2 linked regions of the Roseibium sp. Sym1 genome follow. The protein of the gene in region 2 interacts with the protein of the main gene of each other region in a pairwise test. Links are inferred from orthologs where the notes say so. Each region holds a gene or a part of one and is shown on either strand. Other genes may lie near its edges. The genes, in order: O6760_RS04355 and hypB.

Region 1 (16,273 bases), 1.5 Mb from region 2 along the record:
ACACGCTCGCCATCGATCAGCTTGCGGCGCAGGATCCTGTGGGGCGACAGGAACTCCATCACGATCAGCGCCTGCGCCTCATCGAAATGATGGACCTCCGGCACGGCACCCGGGTCGCGCTGCGCCTGGCGCACCAGCGCGTTGTTCTCGTAGAAGGCCCGGTAGAGCGGCAAGGGCCAGCTGTCGCCGACCAGCCGGACATAGGGCAGGGCCTGCTTGACGATGACCGCGCCCTTCGGCCCCTCGACGATAAACACCAGGTTCAGGTTGCCGTCGCCGACTTCCCTCACCTGCCACTGCGAAGGGTCGGATCCGATGCGTTCGGCAATGGCGGGAACCGTTGAAAGACGTCCGCCGAGTTCCTCCGGCGTCAACGGCCGGTACTGGTCTGGATTATCCATCCTGTTGTTCTTTCCTCCCGATTTGCCCCGAATAAAATGCAACCTTATTCAAAAGTCAACACTGTTGACAAATGACTATTTTGCATGTTGTAACGGATTTCAAGCGAGAGAAAAACTCGTCCGGAACTGGGAGGAAAGGTGGTAGAGGTCACCTGCAAACTGAGCGGGCTGGAGAAGTCCTTCGGGCGGAATCACGTTCTGCGCGGCATCGATCTGGAGCTGCGTGCGGGCGAGGTTACGGCACTGATGGGCGCCAACGGCGCTGGCAAGTCGACGCTGGTGAAGATCCTGTGCGGCTACCATTTCGCCGATGCCGGAGCGCTCACGCTTGGCGGTGCGCCCTATGAGCCGGCCGATGCCGCCGATGCCATTTCCAAGGGTGTCGTCACCGTGCACCAGTCCATCGACGACGGCGTCATTCCCGACCTGGACGTGGCCACCAACCTGACGCTGGACAGGCTGACCGAACCCGGCGCCGGTCTCTTCGTGAACGACCGCAAGCTGCGCCGGCAGGCCAGCGAGGTGGCGCAGGGCATGGGCCTGACCATGGACGTGCGCACACGGGTTGCGGATCTCGACGTCGCCGACCGCCAGATGATCGCGATCGCACGGGCCATGGCGCGCGCACCAAAGCTGCTCATTCTGGACGAACCGACCTCTTCCCTGTCCGCCTCCGAGGCCGAGCGCCTGTTCGCGCTGATCGACCGGCTCAGGGCGGAAGGCGTCGCCATTCTCTACATTTCCCACCGCATGTCCGACATCCGCCGGGTTGCGGACCGGATCGTCTCCATGCGCGACGGCGCGATCTCCGGTCTCTTCGAGACGGAACCGCTCGACTATGTCGGCGCGGTCAATGCCATGCTCGGCCACCAGATGACCGAGGTCGATATCGACCCGGTGAGCGGCGGCAAGGCCGTCCTGGAACTGGACGGCCTGCGACTGTTCGAGGACAGCCCGGCCATCAGTCTGGCTGCCCGCGAGGGTGAGGTGATCGCGGTGACCGGGCTTCTGGGCAGCGGCACCACCGAACTTGCCGAGATCATTTTCGGCCTCGCCGCGCCCGCCGGCGGCAGCATGCGGCTCGACGGCACGCCCTACAGTCCCTCCGGTGCATCCGATGCCGTTGCCAGGGGCGTCTTCATGTCGCCAAAGGACCGCGCGGTGAACGCGGTGGTGGCGGATTTCGACATCGCCAACAACATGACCCTGCCCTTCCTGAAGGCCTTCAGCCGGTTCTCCTTCCTGAGCGAGCGCGCGCAACGGCAGGCGGCCAGCGACATGATCGACAGGATCGGGGTTGTCTGCCAGAGCGACCGGGACGGCATCGGCACCCTGTCCGGCGGCAACCAGCAGAAGGTGATGATCGGCCGGTGGCTGCTCAAGGCCTCGCGTGTGCTGCTGCTGGACGAGCCCTTCCAGGGGGTCGATATCGGCGCGCGCCGCGACATCGGCCAGTACATTCGCCAGAGCGCCGCGGGGCGCACCACGCTCGTCTTCGTCGCGGAAATCGACGAAGCGCTCGAAATCGCCGACCGGATCATCGTCCTGAACGAGGCCGAGATTGCCGGCGAATACATCAACCGAAATGTCGACCTGAACAGCCTTGTCGCCGATGTCTCCGGTCCCGGCCGGCCCCAGACCAACGGCGCGGACCCGGATCAGGCACAAACGCAGGTCATGGCGGGATAACAGCACCAGATGAACAAGAACGCACTCGAACTCGCCATCCGATACGGTTTCCTCGTCCTGCTGTTCGGGCTGGCCGTCTTCTTCAGCCTCTATGCCAGCGGCTTTGCCAGCCCGCGCTCGGCCGTCTTCATCTTCCAGTCGGTCGCCATCACCGGCATCCTGGCGCTCGGCGTCACCTGCACGCTGGTGGTCGGCGGTTTCGACCTGTCGATCGGCTCCGTGGCGACCTCCGCCCTGATGCTGTCCGCCTATTCCATGGTGATCCTGGAGCAGTCCGCCTTCGTCGCGGTGGTTCTGTGCCTGGCGATGGGGGCGTTTGTCGGCCTCGTCAACGGGCTGCTTATCGTGAAGATGCGCGTGCCCGATCTCCTGGCAACGCTCGGCATGATGTTCCTGCTGATCGGTCTGCAGCGTATCCCGACCCAGGGCAATTCCATTGCCACCGGCATGAGCCTGCCCGACGGCTCCGTTGCCGAAGGCACGTTCTCGGCGGCCTTTCTCTGGCTCGGACGGCACCGGTTCGACCTGTTCCTGGACCGGCTTCTCCCGGTCCCGGTCGTGGTCTTCCTGCTGATCGCCCTGATCGTCTGGCTGTTCCTGGGCTACACCCGCCACGGCCGGTTGATGTATGCCATCGGGTCCAACGAACGCGCGGCGGGCCTCGTCGGCACCAATGTCCAGCGCTACAAGATCATTGCCTACATGATCTCAGGCATGCTCGCCTCCGTCGGCGGCATCCTGCTGGCCGCGCGGCTCGGCCGGGGCGACATTGCCTCCGGCAACAACCTGCTGCTCGACAGCGTCGCTGCTGCCCTGATCGGCTTTGCCGTTCTGGGCGCTGCCCGCCCGAACGCGTTCGGCACGGCAGCGGGCGCGCTGTTCGTCGGCATTCTTCTCCAGGGGCTCACGATGATGAATGCCCCTTACTACATGCAGGATTTCGTCAAGGGCGCCGTGCTCGTCGCCGCCCTCGTTTTCACATTTTACCTGTCTTCGCGCCGCGGCGGCAGGCGAACAGCGTGACGCCGAAAGAGCGCCACTCAGAATGGGAGGAAGCAACATGTTGAGACGTGAATTCATGAAGCTCGCGGTCGCCGCCGGGCTGGGACTGTCCGGGGGCAACGTCGCGCTCGCGGCCGACATGCCGGCACCGTTCGACAAGCCGGAAGACGTCAAGATCGCGCTGGTGCGCTACCTGTCGACCGGCGATTTCTTCCAGTCCTATCTTTCCGGCGTCGAACGCCAGGCGGAGGCCCTCGGGGTCGACCTGCGCGTTCTGGACAGCCGCCAGGATGCCGCGCTGCAGGCCGACATGGTCGACCAGGCGATCGCGCTCGGGGTCGACGGGATCATCATCCAGCACGGCCTGACGGAATCCATGAAAGCCGCGGCCCAGCGCGCTGTCGATGCCGGCATCAAGGTCGTCGCCTTCGACGTCAATGTCGAGAACGAAGCGGTTCCACAGGTCGAGCAGTCCGACTACCTGCTCGGCAAGCTGGCCCTGGAACAGGCCATCAAGGACAATGGCGACAGCTTCACCGCCGGCTATGTCTACGTGCCGGGGATTGCGCCGCTCGACCGCCGCGACGTCGCCTGGAAGGAAGTCAAGGAAGCCAATTCGGGCATCACCGAAGCGGCCATGTTCGGCACGCTCGACAACCCGATCGCCAACTCGGTCGCCAACCAGGCCCGGTCCGTCCTGCAGGCTAACCCGACCATCAATGTCGTGTTCGCGCCTTATGACGAATTCGCCAAGGGCGTGAAAATCGCCGTCGACGAGGCCGGCCTCAACCAGGACATCTCGATCTATTCCGCGGATGTGTCGACCGCCGATATCTCCGCGATGCGCGAACCCGATTCCGCCTGGAAGGCCACGGTCGCGACCAACCCGGCAGTTGTCGGCGAGGTCTGCGTGCGCACGCTCGCCCTGATGCTGGCCGGCGGCGACCCGGGCAAGCAGGTGGTGGTGCCGCCGACCCTGATCACGCAGGCGTTCCTGAACGAGCAGGATGTCAGGAACATGGACGACCTCGGCAAGAAGATGCCTCAGTTCCAGCACGCGGACGTTTCCGTCGCCGAATGGATCCCGCTGCCCGCGCGCTGATCCCGCAACCGCAGTTGGGCGACGCGCCACGCGCTCGTCAATCCCGCAACCAGCAAGCCCGGCATTTCTGCCGGGCTTTTGTTGATTGCGCCCGAACGCGCGGGCCTGCGCACATGAGCCGGCCGAAATTCCTGGAACGGCGGCCCGGCATGCTCCGGGGCTCACTTGACGACCTGGGTCGTCCAGGTCCCGTCGGCGTTCAATGTCACATCGATAACCGAATACCCGCTCGAGAAATCACACAAAGCGGCGGCGACGCTGGAGCTGGCAAATTCCAGCACCGAGCCGGGAAGCGTGTTCCCCGTTGCCACATAGTATTTGTGCAAAGGCTGACACTCGGTGACGCTGTTCGGCATTGCGTGGACGAAGTTCGAGAGCGTGACGCCTCCGTTGACATTGACCGCGGTGCCGATGTTGTAGATCTTGGGCGGTGCGAAGGCGGGCATCGTGATCCGGAAGGCGCCTCGCTGCACATCGAACCCGGCGGTTGGCAGAGACAGTCCGAGCGGCGTCACGCTCGCTTTCGTTGTGTCCAGGGAAGACCCCGAGCCGCCCGAAAGTTCGATCGGCCGGCTTGCCGAGGCGAATCCCGAGGCAGCCCCGATAACGGGTGAGCTGGTTGCTTCCTGGAGCCCGGCATAAAACTGCGCATCGATCTGGAAGGTCAGAATCGACCCGGTCTCTGCATAGCTTCCCAAGGCCTGACTGTAGAGGCTGTTGCTGTAAACCACAGGGCTTCCAGAGAAAACAGGCGGCTGTTGGAAGATCGTAAAATAATTTGTCCGAGCCTCGTTGTTTTTGACATTAATCGTGTAAACACTGCCCATTATTGCACCTCCCCGGAAAACCAGATCCTGGACGGACAGTGCTCGTCACGAGGGTCGCACCTCTCCAGCCCGGGGAAGCCTAATGTACACGCCTGGGAAATTCGACCTGTAATTGTCTGGTCGGAAAAATCTACTTTAGCGCGGCAGCGGGGACAGGTCGCTGCAGGCCCGGACCGGGCGGTGGTCGCCTCGGCTTCGCGGGCGCCGCCCCGATGCAGGTTCAGGTCTGAGGCAAAAGGATCGGCTCGAAGAAGTCCGCAAGTTCTCCATGGGCGTCAAGCGGCAGCACGTCGGCGACATACTGGTCCGGCCGCACGATCACCAGGCAGCCGGCCTGGCGGTCGATGCAGCGCAGGTCGAAGATGTCGGGGCCGTTTTTGAGGTCCGGGCAGAACATCTTCTCGTAGTCGCGCAGACCGTAGCGGCCCTTGGCCGGCAAGAGGGCCGGATGCATGTCCTCAGGGGAGAGATCGCGAAAGCCCTGCTGGAAGACTGCGCGCAGATCGATGATCGAATCCGGGTCCTCTCCCGGCTTTGTGTGTCTGAGGACCGGTGACGCCGGCGCGGTTTGCAGAAAGTCGCACAGACCGTGGATTGCCGAGCTCTTGTCCGCCGGATCTCCGGCACCGGCAAAGGCATAGAGGCGCCAGCGGCCATCAGCACTGACTGTGTGGCCGAGCTGCAGCGGCTTGCCGTCGGCGAGGCGGACCACCGGTGCCGACTGGAACCGCATGCCGATGGGGAAACCCGTGGCAAGGTGCTGGTATGTTCCTGTTCCGGTCAGCAGCGACGGCTGGTAGCGCGTGGCGGTGCCCGCGGTGTAGCGGCCGTGCTGGACGAAATATTCCTGCACTTGTGCCGGCTCGACTCCGTCCGGATGCTCGGCGGATTTCACCGGGGCGCTGACCATGCGCGACCAGTCCCGGTCGAAATCGATCAGGTTCTGTGCAATCGCCTGGCGCTCGGCAGAATAGCTTGCCAGCAGCTGCGGCGCGCTGCGCCCGGTCAGGACATGGGCCAGCTTCCAGCCGAGATTGAACGTGTCCTGCATGGAGACATTCATGCCCTGCCCGGCCTTGGGACTGTGGGTGTGGCAGGCATCGCCCGCGATGAAGACCCGCGGCAGGCGCGTGCCGGTCTCCCCGTCCGAAACGTCGTCGAACTTGTCGCAAATCCGTTGGCCGATCTCATAGACCGACCACCAGGCAACTTCCTTCACATCGAGCGAGTGCGGATGGAGGATCCGCCTTGCGGCATCGATCAGATGGTCAACGGTGATGTTGCGGCTGGAAACCCGCTCGTCCGGGTTGAGCTTGTCCAGTTCCACGTAGATGCGCACGAGATAACCACCCTCGCGCGGGATGATCAGGATGCTGCCCTCGCCTGACGACTGCACCAGCGACTTGAACCGGATATCGGGAAAGTCGGTGACGGCGAGCACGTCCATCACACCCCAGGCCTGGTTGGCGCTGTCGCCCTTGAGCTCCCGGCCGAGAGACTTGCGCACCGTGCTGCGTGCGCCGTCGCAGCCGACGACATATCTTGCCCGGACGGTTTCCACTTCACCCTCATGACCGGCATCGGTGCGCTCGAGCCGGACCGTGACGGCGGTGTCGCCCACGGGCGCGGCCGCGTCGATTTCCAGCCCTGCAAGACGGCGGGAATAGTTGGGTTCCAGCCGGTTGGGCGAATTGCGCATGATCTCCAGGTAGAAATCGTGCACCCGGGCCTGGTTCAGGATCACATGCGGGCATTCGGACAGCCCGTCCTCGACATCCTGGACCCGGCCGCTGCGGGCAATCACCTGCGGATTGTCCGGGTCCGGCTTCCAGAAGGTGACCTCGTTGACCTGGTAGGCTTCCTTTTCCAGCCTGTCCGCGAATCCGAAGGCATGGAACATTTCCATGGTGCGGCAGGCGACCCCGTCCGCCTGGCCCAGTTCCAGCGGGCCGGGTTTCTGTTCGACGATCCGCGTGCGGATGTCCGGAAAGGCCGAGAGCTGCGCCGCAAGGGTCAGCCCGGCCGGGCCGCAACCGACGATCAGAACGTCCACCTCCTCCGGGAGCGTGTCCGTATCGGCACGCGCGGCCGGGTTCCGGGTTTCCTCGAAGATCACCGGATCGCCGGTCTGAAAGCCGTTGAGGTGGAATTGCATCGCGCCGTCTCCTCGCCCGGTCCCACGGACCGCCCGCCTGCCGGGCAGGCGGTCCGTCAGCCGTTTCATGTGGTTGGTGGCCGTACGTCCGCCTCGGAACGACGACCCGTTTTCTTGATGGGGCCACGCGAAAAGGTGCCGGTCTTTGCCGCCGGTATCGGCTTCCCGCTTTCGGCTTTCCGCCTTCGATGCACGAACAGGCATCGACAGCGGATAATTATGCAGTATACTGATGATCAGTATGCTGTCAAATATAATCAGCATACTTCCTTTTTAATTGCCGGGAGCGCACAGTGACAGACCTCAAGGACATGCCGGGCCACTTGATCCGCCGGATGCAGCAGATTGCCGTCGCCGTGTTTCATGCGGAAGTGGAAGAGACCGGCATCGATATCACGCCGGTGCAATATGCGGCTCTCGTGAGGGTCGCGGGGAATCCGGGCATCGACCAGGTGACCCTTGCGGGCCTGATCGCCTATGATCGAACCACCATTGCCGGCGTGGTCGACAGGCTGGTGCAGAAAGGCTTCCTGACACGAGAAGTCAGTGCGAAGGACCGCCGGGCCAAGGTCCTGCACCTGACGGGCGCGGGCGAACACGCCCTGAACGTGCTGACCCCGGCCGTGAAAAAAGCGCAGTCGGTAATGCTGCGTGGTCTTGACGACACCGAGGCCGGCGAATTCATGCGACTGCTGCGAAAGGCCATGGAAGCCGTGAACGACCTCAGCAGGGCGCCGCTGCGCGGGCTGCCGCCGAAAGACTGAGCGCCTCCACACGCTGGTCGGGGCCTTGCCCGCCGCCCTTTGACATTTGCGGCCACTTCTTTAGGCTGGACGGCACGACGAGCACCTGCATAGACGCGGCCTCAAAACTCACCCACAAGACAGAATTGCGATAGGCACCATGACCGAAGCCAAAGCCGGCGACACGGTTCAACTTCATTACAAGGGCACGCTGGACGACGGCTCCGTCTTTGACAGTTCCGAAGGACGGGACCCGCTTGAATTCACAGTCGGCTCCGGACAGATCATTCCGGGTCTCGACAAGGCCATTCCGGGCATGAAGGTCGGCGACGAAAAGACCGTCCGGATCGAGGCGGACGAAGCCTACGGGGCCCACAACCCGGCAGCACGCCAGGCCGTGCCGCGGTCGAACATTCCGGACAACGTACCGCTCGAAGTCGGCATGCAGCTCCAGGCCCAGACCGAAAACGGCCAGATGATGACCGTCGTTGTCGCCGAAATCGCCGAAAACGAAGTGGTCCTGGACGCCAATCACCCGCTGGCCGGCAAGGCCCTGACCTTCGCCATTCAGCTGACCGGGATCAGCTGATCCGGTTGGAGCGCAATGACAAAGGCCCCGCATTCACCTGCGGGGCCTTTTTTCTTGCATGCACGGCAAGCAGGTTCAGCCCTGGCCGCGGCGGGCGTCAGTCCATGTAGATGCTGCCATTGGCCTTCTCGACTTCCGCCTTGAAGCTTGCCAGCAGTTCGTTGGCCTTCGGGTCGAGATTTTCCGCGACATGGGTCTCGAAGGCCGGCTGGGCAGCGGCGGCCATTGCAGCGCGCTGGTCGGCGGAGAGCGCCGTCACTTCCATCTTGTCCATCAGCCCGGCAAGGCCGCGGTCGGACGCTTCAATGATGCGCGACAGGCCGCGGCTTGCCGAGACGCAGCTCTCGGCCGCGTAGCGCAGGGTCTTCTGCTGGTCTTCGGTGAGGCCTTCATAAAAGTCCCGGTTGACCATGAAAGTGTAGGGCGAGAACAGGTGGTTGGTCAGCGTCAGGTATTTCTGCACTTCCGAAAACTTGGCGAAGGAGATGATCGGCACCGGGTTCATCTGGCCGTCGATCACGCCGGTCTGCAGGCCGGAATAGACCTCGCCCCAGGAGAGCGGGTAGGCCTGGGCGCCGAGCGCCTGGACGATGGTCTGGTGAGACGGCAGTGTCATGGTACGGATGCGAATGCCGTCGAAATCCTCGACCGAAGCGATCGGCTGCTTGGAGTTGGTCACCGCGAAGAAGCCACCCGTGTCCGGAAAGCCGAGCACGACGACATCTTCGAGCGTCGCCTCGATGTCTGCAGCAAGCGCCTTGCCGAAGGCGCCGTCGAAGACTTCATAGGTCGCCGCGTTGTCTGCGAAGGCGAAGGGCAGGTTGAGAACGTCGATGCGCGGGTAATAGCTGGCCAACGCGCCGGTCGAGGTCAGCGTGGCCTGAAGCACGCCGTCGCGGACATGCTGGACGTGTTCGGCGGCGGAGCCGAGCTGGTTGGACCCGAACACTTCCACGTCGACGGCGCCATTGGTGTCGGCCTCGACGATGTTGGAGAACACGGCCGTACAGGCGTGAGCCGGATTCTCGAACGGATCGGTCTTGTTGTCGTGCCCGAACTTGAGCACCTTGCCGTCGGCAAGCGCGCTTCCGGCCATCAGCGATGCGACGAGGCCCGCGGCCAGTCCCTTGGCGATGGTTTTCATGTCTCTCTCCACTTCCTCTGTCAGGTTTTTGGTTTTGAGGTGTTACGGGACGAACCCGAAGGCGCGCGGCAGAAACAGTGCCGCGCTTTCCCAGAAGGCAAACAGGAACAGAACGGCCACTTCCGCGGCCAGGAACGGCCCCAGCTTGATGGCGATCCGTTCCAGCTTTTCTCCGGTGACCGATGAAAGAACGAACAGGCAGGCGCCGACCGGCGGTGTCATCAGGGAGATGTTGAGGGCCAGCACGAAGATGATGCCCGCGTGAATAGGCTCCAGCCCGACCTGCGCGGTGAGCGGCACCAGCACCGGGGCAAGGATGATCAGGATGGCGGTGATATCCATGACCATGCCGACAATCAGCAGGAAGCCGATGATGATCGCGATCACCAGGTAGCGGTTGTCGGCCATCCCCAGGATGGTCTCGGCCAGCATCTGCGGGATGCGCTCGAAACTCATCCACCAGCCGAGAATGCCGGCAAAGGCGATGATGACGAAGATCACGCCGGTGATCCGGGCCGTGCGCACCAGCATGCTGTAAAGCGCCTTCATGGTCAGCGTCCGGTAGACGAAGGCGCCGATGAAGAGCGCATAGGCAACGGCAATCGAGGCCGCTTCGGTCGGCGTCACGACACCGCCCAGAATGCCGCCGAGGATGATCACCGGCATCAGGAGGGCGGTGAGCGAGGACACGAAAACCTGGCGGATTTCTCTCAGGTTCGCCCGGCGCTCTGCCTTGGGCAGGCTGTTGCGCGTGGCGCCGAGGGCAATCACCGCCATGCAGACGCCGCAGATGATCAGGCCCGGCAGGATGCCCGCCGCGAACAACCCGCCGATCGAGACCCCCATCAGCGAGCCGTAGACAACCATCAGCCCGGAGGGTGGAATGGTCGGGCCGATGATCGAGCCGGCGGCGGTCACCGCGCAGGCATAGTCGCGGCGATAGCCTTCCTTGACCATGGCGGGCACCAGGGTGCGCCCGAAGGCGGCGGCATCCGCGGTCGCCGAGCCGGTCAGGCCGGCGAAAAACACCGAGGCCAGCATGTTGGTATGCGCAAGACCGCCCCGGAAATGACCCACCAGCACCTGGGCGAGACGCACCAGGCGGTCGGTGATGCCGGTCTGGTTCATGATCTCGCCGGCCAGGATAAAGAACGGCATCGCCAGGAACGGGAAGATATTGAGCCCGTTGAAAATCCGGCTCGGACCGATCGCGAGGAACTGGCCGCCCCCCATGTCGATCAGACCGATCACCCCGGCCGCACCGATGGCAAAGCCGATGGGCATGCCCAGAAGAACAAAGCCGATGAAAACAGCTGCGACGATCATGCGGAGGCCTCCCCGAACGGAGGTGTGTCGAGATGTGTGCCCGCGTCGCGGATCATGGCGAGCACGGTCTGGATGCTGGCCAGTGCCGCTGCCACCGGGATGGCCGCGTAGAAAGGCTGCAGGCTGACGCCGAAGATCATCGCCTGGCGCCTGGCACCACTTTCGGCAAAGCCCAGGCCAAACCAGAAGACATAGAGAAACAGGGCCAGGATACAGAGATCGATCGCAATCAGGACCGGTCTGCGCAGCCCAAGCGGCACGCGCATGATCGCGGCGGTCAGCCCGATATGGTCGCGGCGGGCGATGCCCGAGGAGACCGCCAGCATCGCCGCCCAGATCATCAGATACCGCGCGATGATTTCCGGCCAGGGCAATTGCCAGTGAAAGAAATAGCGATCAACGACGCCCAGCCAGACATCTAGCACCAGCAAAGCCATCAGCACGGCCACAACGGCTTCAACGCCCCTGTTCAGTTTCATGCTGGAATTGGCGGCCCAGTCGCGCATGTATCCCCCACCTGCAAAATGTATCTTAATTACATTTTCAGAGGAGAAATCGCTTTTCGTCAAGCCATTTTTGTTTTTAAGTTACATTTCAACCGTGGTTTGAGCTATTTTCAGACCTGCGTTGACGAAAATCTGTAATCAAATTACAAATGCCGCAATCAGGGAGACCCGCGTGCAGGCGAAAATCAGAACGCCATCCGGCGACAGTTCGAGCGGCCAGGCCGCCATAGACCTCATCTCGGCTCTCCGCGACCATGACGGCCGCTTCCCGGCCCGGGAACAGAAGGTGGCGGACTACGTCCAGGAACACCTGTCCGACATCTCCGACATGACCATCGCCCAACTGGCCAAGGCCGCCGGCGTCAGCACGCCGACCGTGGTCCGCTTCTGCCGCACGCTCGGCTGCGACGGGTTTCGCGAGTTCAAACTGCGCCTGGCACAGAATCTCGCCGTCAGCCTGCAATATATTTCCGCCCCGACGAACAGCGAACAGGTGGCAAGCGACACCGCCATCGACCGGGTTCTGGGCGCGCTTTACGCCACGGCCAACGTGATGCGCGGCCAGGTGGACCCCGGCGTTCTCGAACAGGCCGTTGCCGGGATTTCCGAGTGCAGGCAGCTGGTGGCGGCCGGCATCGGCGGCGGATCGTCGATGGTTGCGAACGAGGCGGCCAACCGGTTCTTCCGGCTCGGCATTCCCTCCGTCGCCCTGGAGGACAGCTACCTGCTGCAGATGCGGGCGGCGACGCTCGGCCCGGACGACGTGCTGCTGTGCGTCTCGGCGAGTGGCGAGGCGGAGGAACTTGTCAGCGCCGCCGAGATCGCCGGCGGCTATGGTGCGACGACCATCGCCATCGCTCCCAAGGGATCCAGGCTCGCGCAGATCTGCAGGACCGCGATCCTGGTCGACCTGCCCGAGGACCCGGACATCTACAAGCCGACGGCGTCGCGTTACGCCCATCTGATCATCGTCGACGCCATCGCCATGTCCGTCGCCCAGGCACGCACCGCCACAACCACCGAAAACCTGCGCCGCATCCGGGCCTCCCTCACCGCCTTTCACGGCCGGACAGGTCCGCAACCGCTCGGCGACTAGGGTACAGCCCAAAATTTGCGCTTTCTGTCACCGATCGGGCCCGGCTTGCCTGAAACTGCCGTATTCTGATGCGAAAGTTTCACATGCCGATTGCATTTCCGGCAATGGTCACCCTATGTAGGTTGTTGGTTTTCAATGCTCTTGTCCGGGGACACGTAATTCATGTCTGTAGATATCGATGCGCTCGTGGATAGACGGCGGCTGAGGCGCAAGGTGACTTTCTGGCGGATCGCCACCTTTGTTGTCATCGCCATCGCGCTTGTCGCCGGCATCCTTTATGCGTCCGGCGCATCGGAATTGTCCAAGCGCACGGCCCATGTGGCCCGCATCCCGGTCGAGGGTGTCATCATCGAGGACCGCAAGGCGCTCAAGATGATCGAGAAGATCGCCAAGTCCGACGCGGTCAAGGGCGTCGTCATCTCGATCAATTCCCCCGGCGGCAGCACCACGGGCGGTGAAGCGCTCTACGAGGCGCTGCGCGGCCTGTCGGAGAAAAAGCCGGTCGTGGCGGAAATCCGCACCGTCGGCACGTCCGCCGGCTACATGGTCGCCCTTGCCGCCGACCACATTGTCGCCCGCTACAACTCGATCACCGGGTCGATCGGTGTCCTGTTCCAGTTCGGCAACATCCAGAAACTGCTGGACACCGTCGGTGTCGAGATGGAAGCCGTCAAGAGCGCTCCGCTCAAGGCCGAACCCGACTTCTATTCCCAGACGAGCCCGGAGGCACGGGCAATGCTCCAGAGCCTGGTCGAGGACTCCTATGACTGGTTCGTCGGCCTTGTCGCGGAGCGCCGCGCTCTCGAGCCGGCGAAGGCCCGTGAACTGGCCAACGGCCGCATCCTGACCGGGCACGACGCCCTGTCGGAAAAGCTCGTCGACGGCATCGGCGGTGAGGAGGCCGCGATCGCCTGGCTCGAGAGCGAGCGGGGCGTGGCCAAGGACCTTCCCGTCGTGACCTGGTCGACAAACGAGAACCTCGAGGAGCTTCCATTCTCCTCCCGTGTCTCCCGAGAATTCGGAAAAGGTATCGGATCTGTCCTTCTGGACCCGATTAATGACGCTAAGGGGCTGATTCCACGAGGTCTTACGCTTGACGGGCTCGTATCCGTTTGGCAGGCTTCTGACGCGGCAGACAATAATCACTAGGCGAGGGGGCTCTTCATGATCAAATCTGAGCTTGTTCAGCATATTGCCGAACAAAATCCGCATCTCTATCAGCGGGACGTTGAAAACATCGTCAACGCCATCTTGGATGAGATCACTGAGGCGCTCATGCGCGGCGACCGTGTCGAACTTCGAGGCTTCGGCGCGTTCTCCGTAAAGAACCGCCCCGCCCGTATCGGACGCAATCCGCGCACCGGTCAGAAGGTGGAAGTGGATGAGAAATTCGTGCCGTTCTTCAAGACCGGCAAGGAAATGCGCATCCGTTTGAACGATGGTGTGGATCACGGCGACGACTGATTGCACCTGCCGAGCGATCCCATCTAGAATGACGCCGTGATCTGACAAGTTCCGGGAGAATGCAGTGACCCGTTTCATCAAGAGCATGATTTTGTTCGCAGTCGCGGTGGTCCTGGTCCCTCTGTCCGTGGCCAACCGGCACACGGTGTCGTTGTCCCTGAACCCGTTTGATCCGGCCGATCCGCGCCTGACCGTTACCGACATCCCGTTGTTCTGGATCATTTTCGCCAGTCTTGGCGTCGGCATCGTCGTCGGTGGACTGGGAGCCTGGGCCAGGCAGGGCCGCTGGCGCAAGGAAGCCCGCGTGAAACGCCGTGAAGCCGCCAAGTGGCACAAGGAAGCCGACCAGCTGCGCGAGATGCAGACGTCCGCCCAGCCGGCGGGCGGCGTCAAGGGACTGACAGGGCCAGGCAACCGCTCGGCTGCCTGACCGGCCGATACCATGCGGATTATCTCCAGCGATGAGATCGATGCCTGCCTCGACGACAGGTCCGTGCTCGAGACCCTGCGCCGGGCGTACCGGTCCAACACCGTCGTGCCCCGGACCGCACCCATGCCGCTCACCCGGCTCGGTGGCCTTAGCGGAGCCCTGTCGCTGCAACCGGCCTGGACCGATTTCGCCGCCCAGGGAGATGTCAGCCGTGGCTATATCGGTTGCGCACTGGCGCTCGACCTTCCGGAAAGACCGGGTCCGGCGGCCAGTCTCTATGTTCTTTTTTCCGGCTCCACCGGCCAGCCGATCGCCCTTCTTGACGGCATGCGTCTGACGGTCTGGCGAACCTCGGCTCTGCACGCGCTCGCGGCAAGTTACCTGTCGCGGGAAGACACTGCCCGGCTGCTGGTCATCGGCGACGACCCGCGCCTGCCGCGCCTCGTCTCCGCCTATGCCGATGTCCGGAACCTGACCTCGATCCTGCTCGCCGGGACAGCCCCGGAAACCCAGAAACGCATTGCCGGCCTGCCCGGGCTCAAGGATGTTCATGTCGGCGTGACGAGCGAGATCCACGCCGCGCAGGAAGGAGCCGACCTCATCTGCATCGCCGGGCCGGAAAGCGGGTCCGGAACCCACCACGCACTGACCTATCTCGACCCGCCCGCAGGCTGTCACGTCGATGTGATCGATCCGACGGCACAGCTGCCGACAGACCTCCTGGAAGAGGCTCGCCTGTTCACCTCGGATCTCTCGGCACCGCCGCGGAGCGAGCTCGAATGGGCGGCAGACCTGAGGGAACTGACCCATGGCAACAAGGCAGGCCGCCGGTATTACGGCCAGAGAACATTGTTTCTCCCCGGCCCCGGCACGGGCCTTGCCGACCACGCCCTTGCCGCACACATTTTTTTGAGAACCTGACCTCTGGAACTTGCTGCGCAAGACACCACATAGCGGCGACAGGGGGTTGCGCCGAAAACGCGCACGTCGAACAAGGGCCATACACCGGCACCGGAGTGACGCGCCTGTTTTCGAAAAAAGCCGTTTTGCAAAGGAAAACGTCATGCTGACGACACTTGCTTACTCGGCAAGCCTTCCGGCGATCGCGATCGGGCTGATCTACTGCGTGTCGGCGACCACCGGGCTTGTCTATTAACGTGCCACGCCAGGGTGCCTCTTCGGAGACCTCCGCGGCTCCACGGGAAACGAAAACGCCGGCTACCATGAGCCGGCGTTTTTCATTCCGGCAGCTGTTCGACGGGCCTCCGCACGCCTGAATCCGGCCCCGGACCCGCCCGCGCCGGGAGGCCCGTAGCGTGAAGGGGCACCGTACCTCCAATGTTGACGCAGCCGCTCATGTTGCTGTCGCAAAATCATACCCGTCAGCGCAGACTTGGTCCCATATTCGATCCTTGAGCTTCGGGAGTTGGCAAGTCTACGATGGCATCGCTTTTCTGACAGGGAGCTAGGCACGGTCCAATGAGAATTCGAACTGGTCTCGATGCGACGGATATCCGCATCCTCGGCGCGGTCCAGAAATACGGGCAGCTGAGCAAGACGAAGCTGGCCGAAATCGTGAACCTGTCAGCGACACCGTGCTGGGCACGGTTGACCCGCCTGCGCGCAGAAGGTTTTATCCGCGGCTACCATGCCGACATCGCCCTCGAGCGCGTTGTCGACGTGACACGGGTTGTCGTGACCGTGTCCCTGGAACATCACCGAAAATCAGATTTCGACCGGTTTGAAAACCATATCAGGACTGTCGACGCGATCATCAATTGCGTCGCGACCGGCGGCGG
Region 2 (6,068 bases):
CGATCTCGGCGTCGAGGCCCGGCCGCGGGTCGCGCCGCTTGGTGAAGACGACACCATTGCCAGCCTCGAAATGACGCTCGGCCGCTACGAGACCGGCCGGCCGAACGCCGCCGATGCCTTTCGGCATGGCGATAGCCGGTTGCTTGCCGGGGACGGCTGGTCCGGTCCGGTCGACTTCGAAGCCGAAGTCGCCGAACTGGTCGCACGGCCGGCGGAGAAGAGCTGATGTGCCTGGGCATTCCCATGCAGGTGATCTCGTCGGATTTCGGTTTCGCGCGGTGCCGGGCAGAGGACGGCGAGCACGAGATCGACGTCCGCCTTGTTGGCAACGTTCAGCCCGGGACCTGGGTCCTGACGTTCCTGGGCGCCGCGCGCGAGATCATGGACCCGGTATCGGCAAGACGCACGAGAGATGCGCTCAAGGCGCTTGAACTGGTGATGCAGGGTGAAACGGATGTGGATCACCTCTTTGCCGATCTGGTTGCGGCAAGGACGGATGAACCGGACGTATCCCCCGAAAAGGATTTCAAGGAAAGGACAAGCGATGCATTCACCGCTGCTGACATCGATCATTGAACGCGAAGCGTTGCCTGTCGTTGACGAGACGACCCTCGACAGGCTTGCAACGGATGCGGCGTTCTCGATGGTCTTTTTTCCGGGTGATGCCGAGCGCCTCGCCGAGAGCAACGATGTGGCCGTGATCCTGCCGGAACTCCACAAGGCGTTTTCCGGAAACATTGCCGCGTTCGTGGCCGATCGCGGCAGCGAGCGCGAGCTCCAGCGCCGGTACCGCTTCAACCGTTTCCCGAGCCTCGTTTTTCTTCGGCACGGGCACTATCTGGGCGTCATCCAGGGGGTGCGGGACTGGGCCGACTATCTCAACGAAATTTCCGAGATCCTGAGCCGCGAACCCAGCGACCCGCCGCCTTTCAGGTTTCCGGACGGCTGCGGCGCGCCGGCCGGCGTTCACACCCACTGATCCTCGGCGAAGGGAGAATGACCATGAGCACTATCAATGATCCTTTCGACGGGCCGATGACCGGCCCCCTGGTCGGGCCCGGCAGCCAGCCGCAGGACGAGGACGGCGGTGTCCTGGAATACATGCAGATGCCGTCCGGCATGATGACATTCGAGGCACCGGATCTGCCGGAGCCGGAAGAGACCGGCGGTCTCTCGGACGGGTTGGGCGTTCTGGAAACTCTCGTTGGTCACTTGAAGGGATATGACCCGAAAGGTCCTGCCCGCCGTCTCGATCTGAGCCATCTGGAGCCGGCGAACCTGGATCTGGTCAACCAGGCGCTCGGCGAGGGCGAAGTCTCCGTGATCGGCGGCGCGCATCTGCAGGCGCAGGAGTCCGTTCTGGCCGGCGTCTGGCGCGTCCGGCGCACGCCCGGCGGCGAATATCCGGCGGCGGACTATGTCGAGGTCGGTGCCTTCCCGACGGAGGTTCTCGACTCGGTCTTCGAAACGGCACAGGACGCGGTCACGATGCCGGACACGCTCGGCCCGAATATCTTCAACGCGCCGCCGCTCGTTCCGGAAATCAATGAGCACGTTGCCGGGTCCGGCGAGGCATCGGGACCGCATGTCATCAACCTGTCGCTGCTGCCTCACACGGAGGAAGACCTGGCCTTTCTCGCCGAACGGCTGGGCCCGGGGAGTGCGACCATCCTGTCACGCGGTTATGGCAATTGCCGGATCTCCTCGACGGGCACGAAGAACACCTGGTGGGTGCAGTTCTACAATTCCCAGGACGCGCTGATCCTGAACTCGATCGAGATTGTGCGGGTGCCGGAAGTCGCCTGCGCGGCGCCGGAGGATATCGCCGATTCCGCCGAGCGCCTCGAGGAGATCCTGGGAGTCTACCGATGAGCGACGGGTTCTTCGCCGGGTCCTATGGCGGTGACGATCGCAAGATCGGGCCGGCAACCCGGCTGGAATGCAAGATCTGCTGGCATGTCTATGACCCGGCCGAAGGCGACACCTACTGGCAAATCCCGCCCGGTACGCCGTTCGCGGCCCTGCCGGAGCACTGGAGCTGCCCGGAATGCGATGCCGGCAAGGCGGGATTCATGGTTCTGGAGGAGGGCTGACATGAGCGATGCGGCGGAAGTCACCGAGACGGTCGAAAGGTGTTTCCGTTCCATCCGGGAGACCCGCATGGAGGGAATCCCGATCTTGAATGATGTGCTGGAGGTCGAGCTTTCGGGCCTGCGTCCATGGGAGGGCTTCTGGCTCGGAACGCTGCTGACGCCCTGGTTCCTGAATGTCATCCTGCTGTCCGTCGATGCGGGGGATGAGCGTATTCCGGCCGGGACCAAACGCTGCTTCCGCTTTCCATCCGGGTCGTACGAATTCATCCGCGGGGAGGAGGGCGACGTCGGGCCTTACTGGATGTGTTCCCTGTTCTCGCCCGTCTTCGAGTTCTCCGATCAGGAGACCGCCCGCGCCTGTGCCTTGGCCGCCCTTGATGCCCTGTTCGAGGCGGAAGAGGCCCCCGGCCGAAGCGACGCCGAAATGGCGGCCATCTGGCGCGGCGAACTGCCGGACCCGCAACCCGATACCGACAACAAGCCGGACGAAGAAGACGAGGTCGATGAGGTTGCCGAACCGGTCGCCGTCGAACTCAGCCGTCGCAGCCTCCTGACCGGCCGCAGAAACCGGGAGGCCCCAAATGAGCCTTGAGGGGCATGTCGATATCGTGCTTCCGCGCGATCCGGACAACCCGGTGCAGGTAGCGTTGAAGGAACCTGCGAACGTGTCCCGCCTTCTGTCCGGTCGAACCGCCGCGGAGGTCATCCGGATCGTGCCGTCCCTGTTTTCCCTTTGCGGCACGGCTCATGCGGCGGCTGCCGCGGCCGCGCTCGAAAGCGCTGCCGGCCGGGTCGCGGACAGGGACACGATGGCTCTCCGGGAGTGCCTCGTGCTTATGGAAAGGGTGCGTGAACACCTGCTCCGCATCGCCCTTGACTGGCCGCTTCTGGCAAGCGAGGCCCCGGATATCAAGACGGCGCAAAGCGCGATGTCGCTGCTTTCGGAGTTGCGAAACGCACTCGATCCGGAAGACGTCGTCTTTCTTGACCCGAAGGCGAAAGCCGGTGACAGGGACACCGGCCGGACACTTGTCGCTTCGGCCGTCGCGATTGCCGAAAGCAGGATCTTTCAAGAGGAACTGTCCGCGTGGCGGAACCGGCGGGATCAAACCTCCCTGGGTACATGGGCCGCGTCCGGGAAGACCGTCGCTGCCCGCCTTCTTGGTGCACTCCTGGCCTTCGACGCGAAATGGCCCGGAACCGGAGCGCCGCAGTTCCTGAATGATTTTGAAATGATCGAGCCGGTTGAGAAAGCGGATTTCGTCCCGGAGACATCCCCGCTGGAAAGACGGCGTGATCACCCTCTCCTGGCGTGCGGGCGCGAGCCGACACTGGCGACCCGTTATCTCGCCCGTCTTGTCGACCTTTCCGAAACGCTCAAAGAGTTACAGGACCTGTTTGCGGAAAATCATCGCTTTTTGATCTCGCGAAGGAGAAAGTGTCCGAGAGGGGTCGGTTTTGCGGAAACGGCACGAGGGCGCTTGACCCATGTCGCGAAGCTGCGGGACGGTATGGTCGAGGACTACAGGATCATATCGCCAACGAGATGGAACTTTGCGGACCGGGGCGTCGCGTCCCGCTGTCTCGGCATGTTGTCCGGAGGATCGGATGAAGAACGCATTGAACGGGCCGGTCTCGTGATTGGGGCGATTGACCCCTGTGTCCGCCATACGGTGAGGATCCACTGATGCACGAAATGTCGCTCTGCGAGAGCATTCTCGGCATCCTGAACGAACAGGCGGAAAAGGAAGCCTTTTCCAGAGTTGACCGGGTCTGCCTGGAAGTCGGTCCGCTGTCCGGCGTGGAAACGGATGCGCTCCGCTTCGGCTTTGACGTTGTCATGCGCGGCAGCATTGCTGAAACAGCCCGGCTTGAAATTGTGACCCCGCCTGCCATGGCCTGGTGCCTGCCTTGCGGGGTAAATGTTCCGATCAGCGAACGCTTCGACCCCTGCCCGGAATGCGGGTCGCATCAGTTGCAGGTGACGAGCGGCGAGGAACTTCGGATCAAGGAACTGGAGGTGTCCTGATGTGTACTGTCTGCGGTTGCGGCGACGGAGAGGTCCGCGTGGAAGGGCCGGACAAGGCGAAAGGCGGTGACAGTCACCACCACGCCCACAGGCATGGCCACCATCATTCTCATGAACATGGTCATGAACATGGCCAGGGCGATCACCACCACCATCACCACTATGGCGAGGGCGAGGCCGGAGCTTCGGTGCCGGGCATGAGCCAGTCCCGGATGATCCAGCTGGAACAGGATATCCTCTCCAAGAACAACGCCTATGCGGACGCCAACCGGCGTTATTTCACGGACCGGGGGATTCTCGCGCTGAACCTTGTCTCGAGCCCCGGCTCCGGCAAGACGACGCTGCTTGTCGAAACGCTGAAGAAGATCGGCACGTCGCGGCAATGCTATGTCGTCGAGGGGGACCAGCAGACCGCGAACGACGCGGACCGGATCCGGGCGACCGGCGTGCCGGCGCTTCAGATCAACACGGGCAAGGGCTGTCATCTCGACGGGCACATGGTCGGACACGCGATAGACCACCTGACCCCGCAGGAGGGCAGCTTCGTTTTCATCGAGAATGTCGGCAACCTGGTCTGTCCGGCGGCCTTCGACCTTGGCGAGGCGCACAAGGTCGCGATCCTCTCCGTCACCGAGGGCGAGGACAAGCCGTTGAAATATCCGGACATGTTCGCGGCAAGCGACCTGATGCTCCTGAACAAGACCGATCTGTTGCCGCATCTCGATTTTGATGTCGATGCGGCGGTTGAAAACGCGCGGAAGATCAATCCACGGATCAAGGTTCTCAATGTCTCGGCACGCAGCGGCGAGGGGCTGGATGACTGGATCTCGTGGATCGAGGCCGCACGCGCCATGCAGCTGGCCGGACGCCCGGTCCAAAGTGCGGCGGAATAGGAGGGGCGCATGTGTTTGGCAATACCGGCCAAGGTGGTGGAACTGGAAGACGGAGACATGGCCGTCGTCGCCCTTGAGGGTGTCAGGAAACGCATCTCGACCGCGCTGGTCGAGGACGTGGCGATCGGCGACTACCTGCTGGTCCACGTCGGATATGCGCTCCACAAGGTCAGCCCTGAAGAGGCCAGCCGGACCCTTGCCCTGATGGCGGAAGCCGGGGTCCTTCGGGAGGAGCTGGAAGAGATTACGGGAGGCGAGCAATGAAATATGTCGACGAGTTCCGCGATCGCGAGCTTGCCAAAACCGTTGCCGAGGCGATCCGCCGCGAGGCGCGGCCGGAGCGGACCTACAACATCATGGAGTTCTGCGGCGGGCACACCCACGCCATCTTCCGCTATGGCGTGAAGGACCTGATGCCGGAAAACGTCCGCTTCGTGCACGGCCCGGGCTGCCCGGTCTGCGTTCTGCCCGTCCGGCGGCTGGACGATGCCGTGGAGATCGCAGAGCGCCACGGCGTGATCCTGTGCACCTACGGCGACATGATGCGCGTGCCGGGCACGAAGCAGCGCAGCCTGATCCGGGCGAAGGCGGACGGGGCAGACATCCGCATGGTGTATTCCACCCTGGATGCCCTGAAGATCGCGCGTGACAATCCGGACCGGGAAGTCGTTTTCTTCGCCATCGGTTTCGAAACGACCACGCCGCCGACCGCCGTCGCGATCAGGCAGGCGGAAAAGGAAGGTCTCCGGAATTTCTCGGTCTTCTGCAACCACGTGCTGACCCCGTCCGCAATCAGCCACATTCTTCAGTCTCCGGAAGTCCGGGAGCTCGGAACGGTTCGGATCGACGGGTTCCTCGGACCCTCCCATGTCAGCTCGGTCATCGGATCGGAGCCCTACGAGTACTTCGCCGAGGAATTCGGCAAGCCGGTCGTCATCGCCGGGTTCGAACCCCTCGACGTCATGCAGTCGGCCTTGATGCTGATCCGCCAGATCAACGAGGGCCGTCACGAGGTCGAGAATGAATACACCCGCGTCGTGACGCGGGAAGGAA

The links.
Region 1: the proteins of hypB (region 2) and O6760_RS04355 interact in binary tests that used the Escherichia coli proteins (3 or more experiments, as listed by UniProt). The link is inferred for Roseibium sp. Sym1 from one-to-one orthologs.

What each region holds. Positions count from the first base shown.
Region 1 is NZ_CP114786.1:954,161-970,433, forward strand. The notes cover bases 6,978-9,793. They hold O6760_RS04355 (FKBP-type peptidyl-prolyl cis-trans isomerase), read left to right. Parts: upstream 6,978-8,079; coding sequence 8,080-8,508; downstream 8,509-9,793. Other genes in these bases: O6760_RS04345 (FAD-binding monooxygenase), read right to left, coding at 6,978-7,176; O6760_RS04350 (MarR family winged helix-turn-helix transcriptional regulator), read left to right, coding at 7,470-7,940; O6760_RS04360 (TRAP transporter substrate-binding protein), read right to left, coding at 8,606-9,652; O6760_RS04365 (TRAP transporter large permease), read right to left, coding at 9,695-9,793. In the rest of the region: mtnK (S-methyl-5-thioribose kinase), read right to left, coding at 1-401; O6760_RS04325 (sugar ABC transporter ATP-binding protein), read left to right, coding at 540-2,090; O6760_RS04330 (ABC transporter permease), read left to right, coding at 2,100-3,113; O6760_RS04335 (substrate-binding domain-containing protein), read left to right, coding at 3,169-4,194; O6760_RS04340 (hypothetical protein), read right to left, coding at 4,356-5,021; more of O6760_RS04345, read right to left, coding at 5,242-6,977; more of O6760_RS04365, read right to left, coding at 9,794-10,978; O6760_RS04370 (TRAP transporter small permease), read right to left, coding at 10,975-11,484; O6760_RS04375 (MurR/RpiR family transcriptional regulator), read left to right, coding at 11,657-12,580; signal peptide peptidase SppA, read left to right, coding at 12,743-13,729; ihfB (integration host factor subunit beta), read left to right, coding at 13,745-14,044; O6760_RS04390 (lipopolysaccharide assembly protein LapA domain-containing protein), read left to right, coding at 14,109-14,474; O6760_RS04395 (ornithine cyclodeaminase), read left to right, coding at 14,487-15,395; O6760_RS04400 (Lrp/AsnC family transcriptional regulator), read left to right, coding at 15,954-16,273. UniProt on the Escherichia coli protein: Folding helper with both chaperone and peptidyl-prolyl cis-trans isomerase (PPIase) activities. Chaperone activity prevents aggregation of unfolded or partially folded proteins and promotes their correct folding.
Region 2 is NZ_CP114786.1:2,414,737-2,420,804, forward strand. What follows is about bases 3,069-6,068. They hold hypB (hydrogenase nickel incorporation protein HypB), read left to right. Parts: upstream 3,069-4,121; coding sequence 4,122-5,015; downstream 5,016-6,068. Other genes in these bases: O6760_RS11015 (nickel-dependent hydrogenase large subunit), read left to right, coding at 3,069-3,781; hypA (hydrogenase maturation nickel metallochaperone HypA), read left to right, coding at 3,781-4,122; O6760_RS11030 (HypC/HybG/HupF family hydrogenase formation chaperone), read left to right, coding at 5,025-5,279; hypD (hydrogenase formation protein HypD), read left to right, coding at 5,276-6,068. Also shown: O6760_RS10985 (HyaD/HybD family hydrogenase maturation endopeptidase), read left to right, coding at 1-226; O6760_RS10990 (HypC/HybG/HupF family hydrogenase formation chaperone), read left to right, coding at 226-576; O6760_RS10995 (hydrogenase-1 expression HyaE), read left to right, coding at 545-979; O6760_RS11000 (hydrogenase expression/formation protein), read left to right, coding at 1,003-1,872; O6760_RS11005 (rubredoxin), read left to right, coding at 1,869-2,093; [NiFe]-hydrogenase assembly chaperone HybE, read left to right, coding at 2,095-2,685; more of O6760_RS11015, read left to right, coding at 2,675-3,068. UniProt on the Escherichia coli protein: Involved in the maturation of [NiFe] hydrogenases. Required for nickel insertion into the metal center of the hydrogenase. Exhibits a low intrinsic GTPase activity, which is essential for nickel insertion.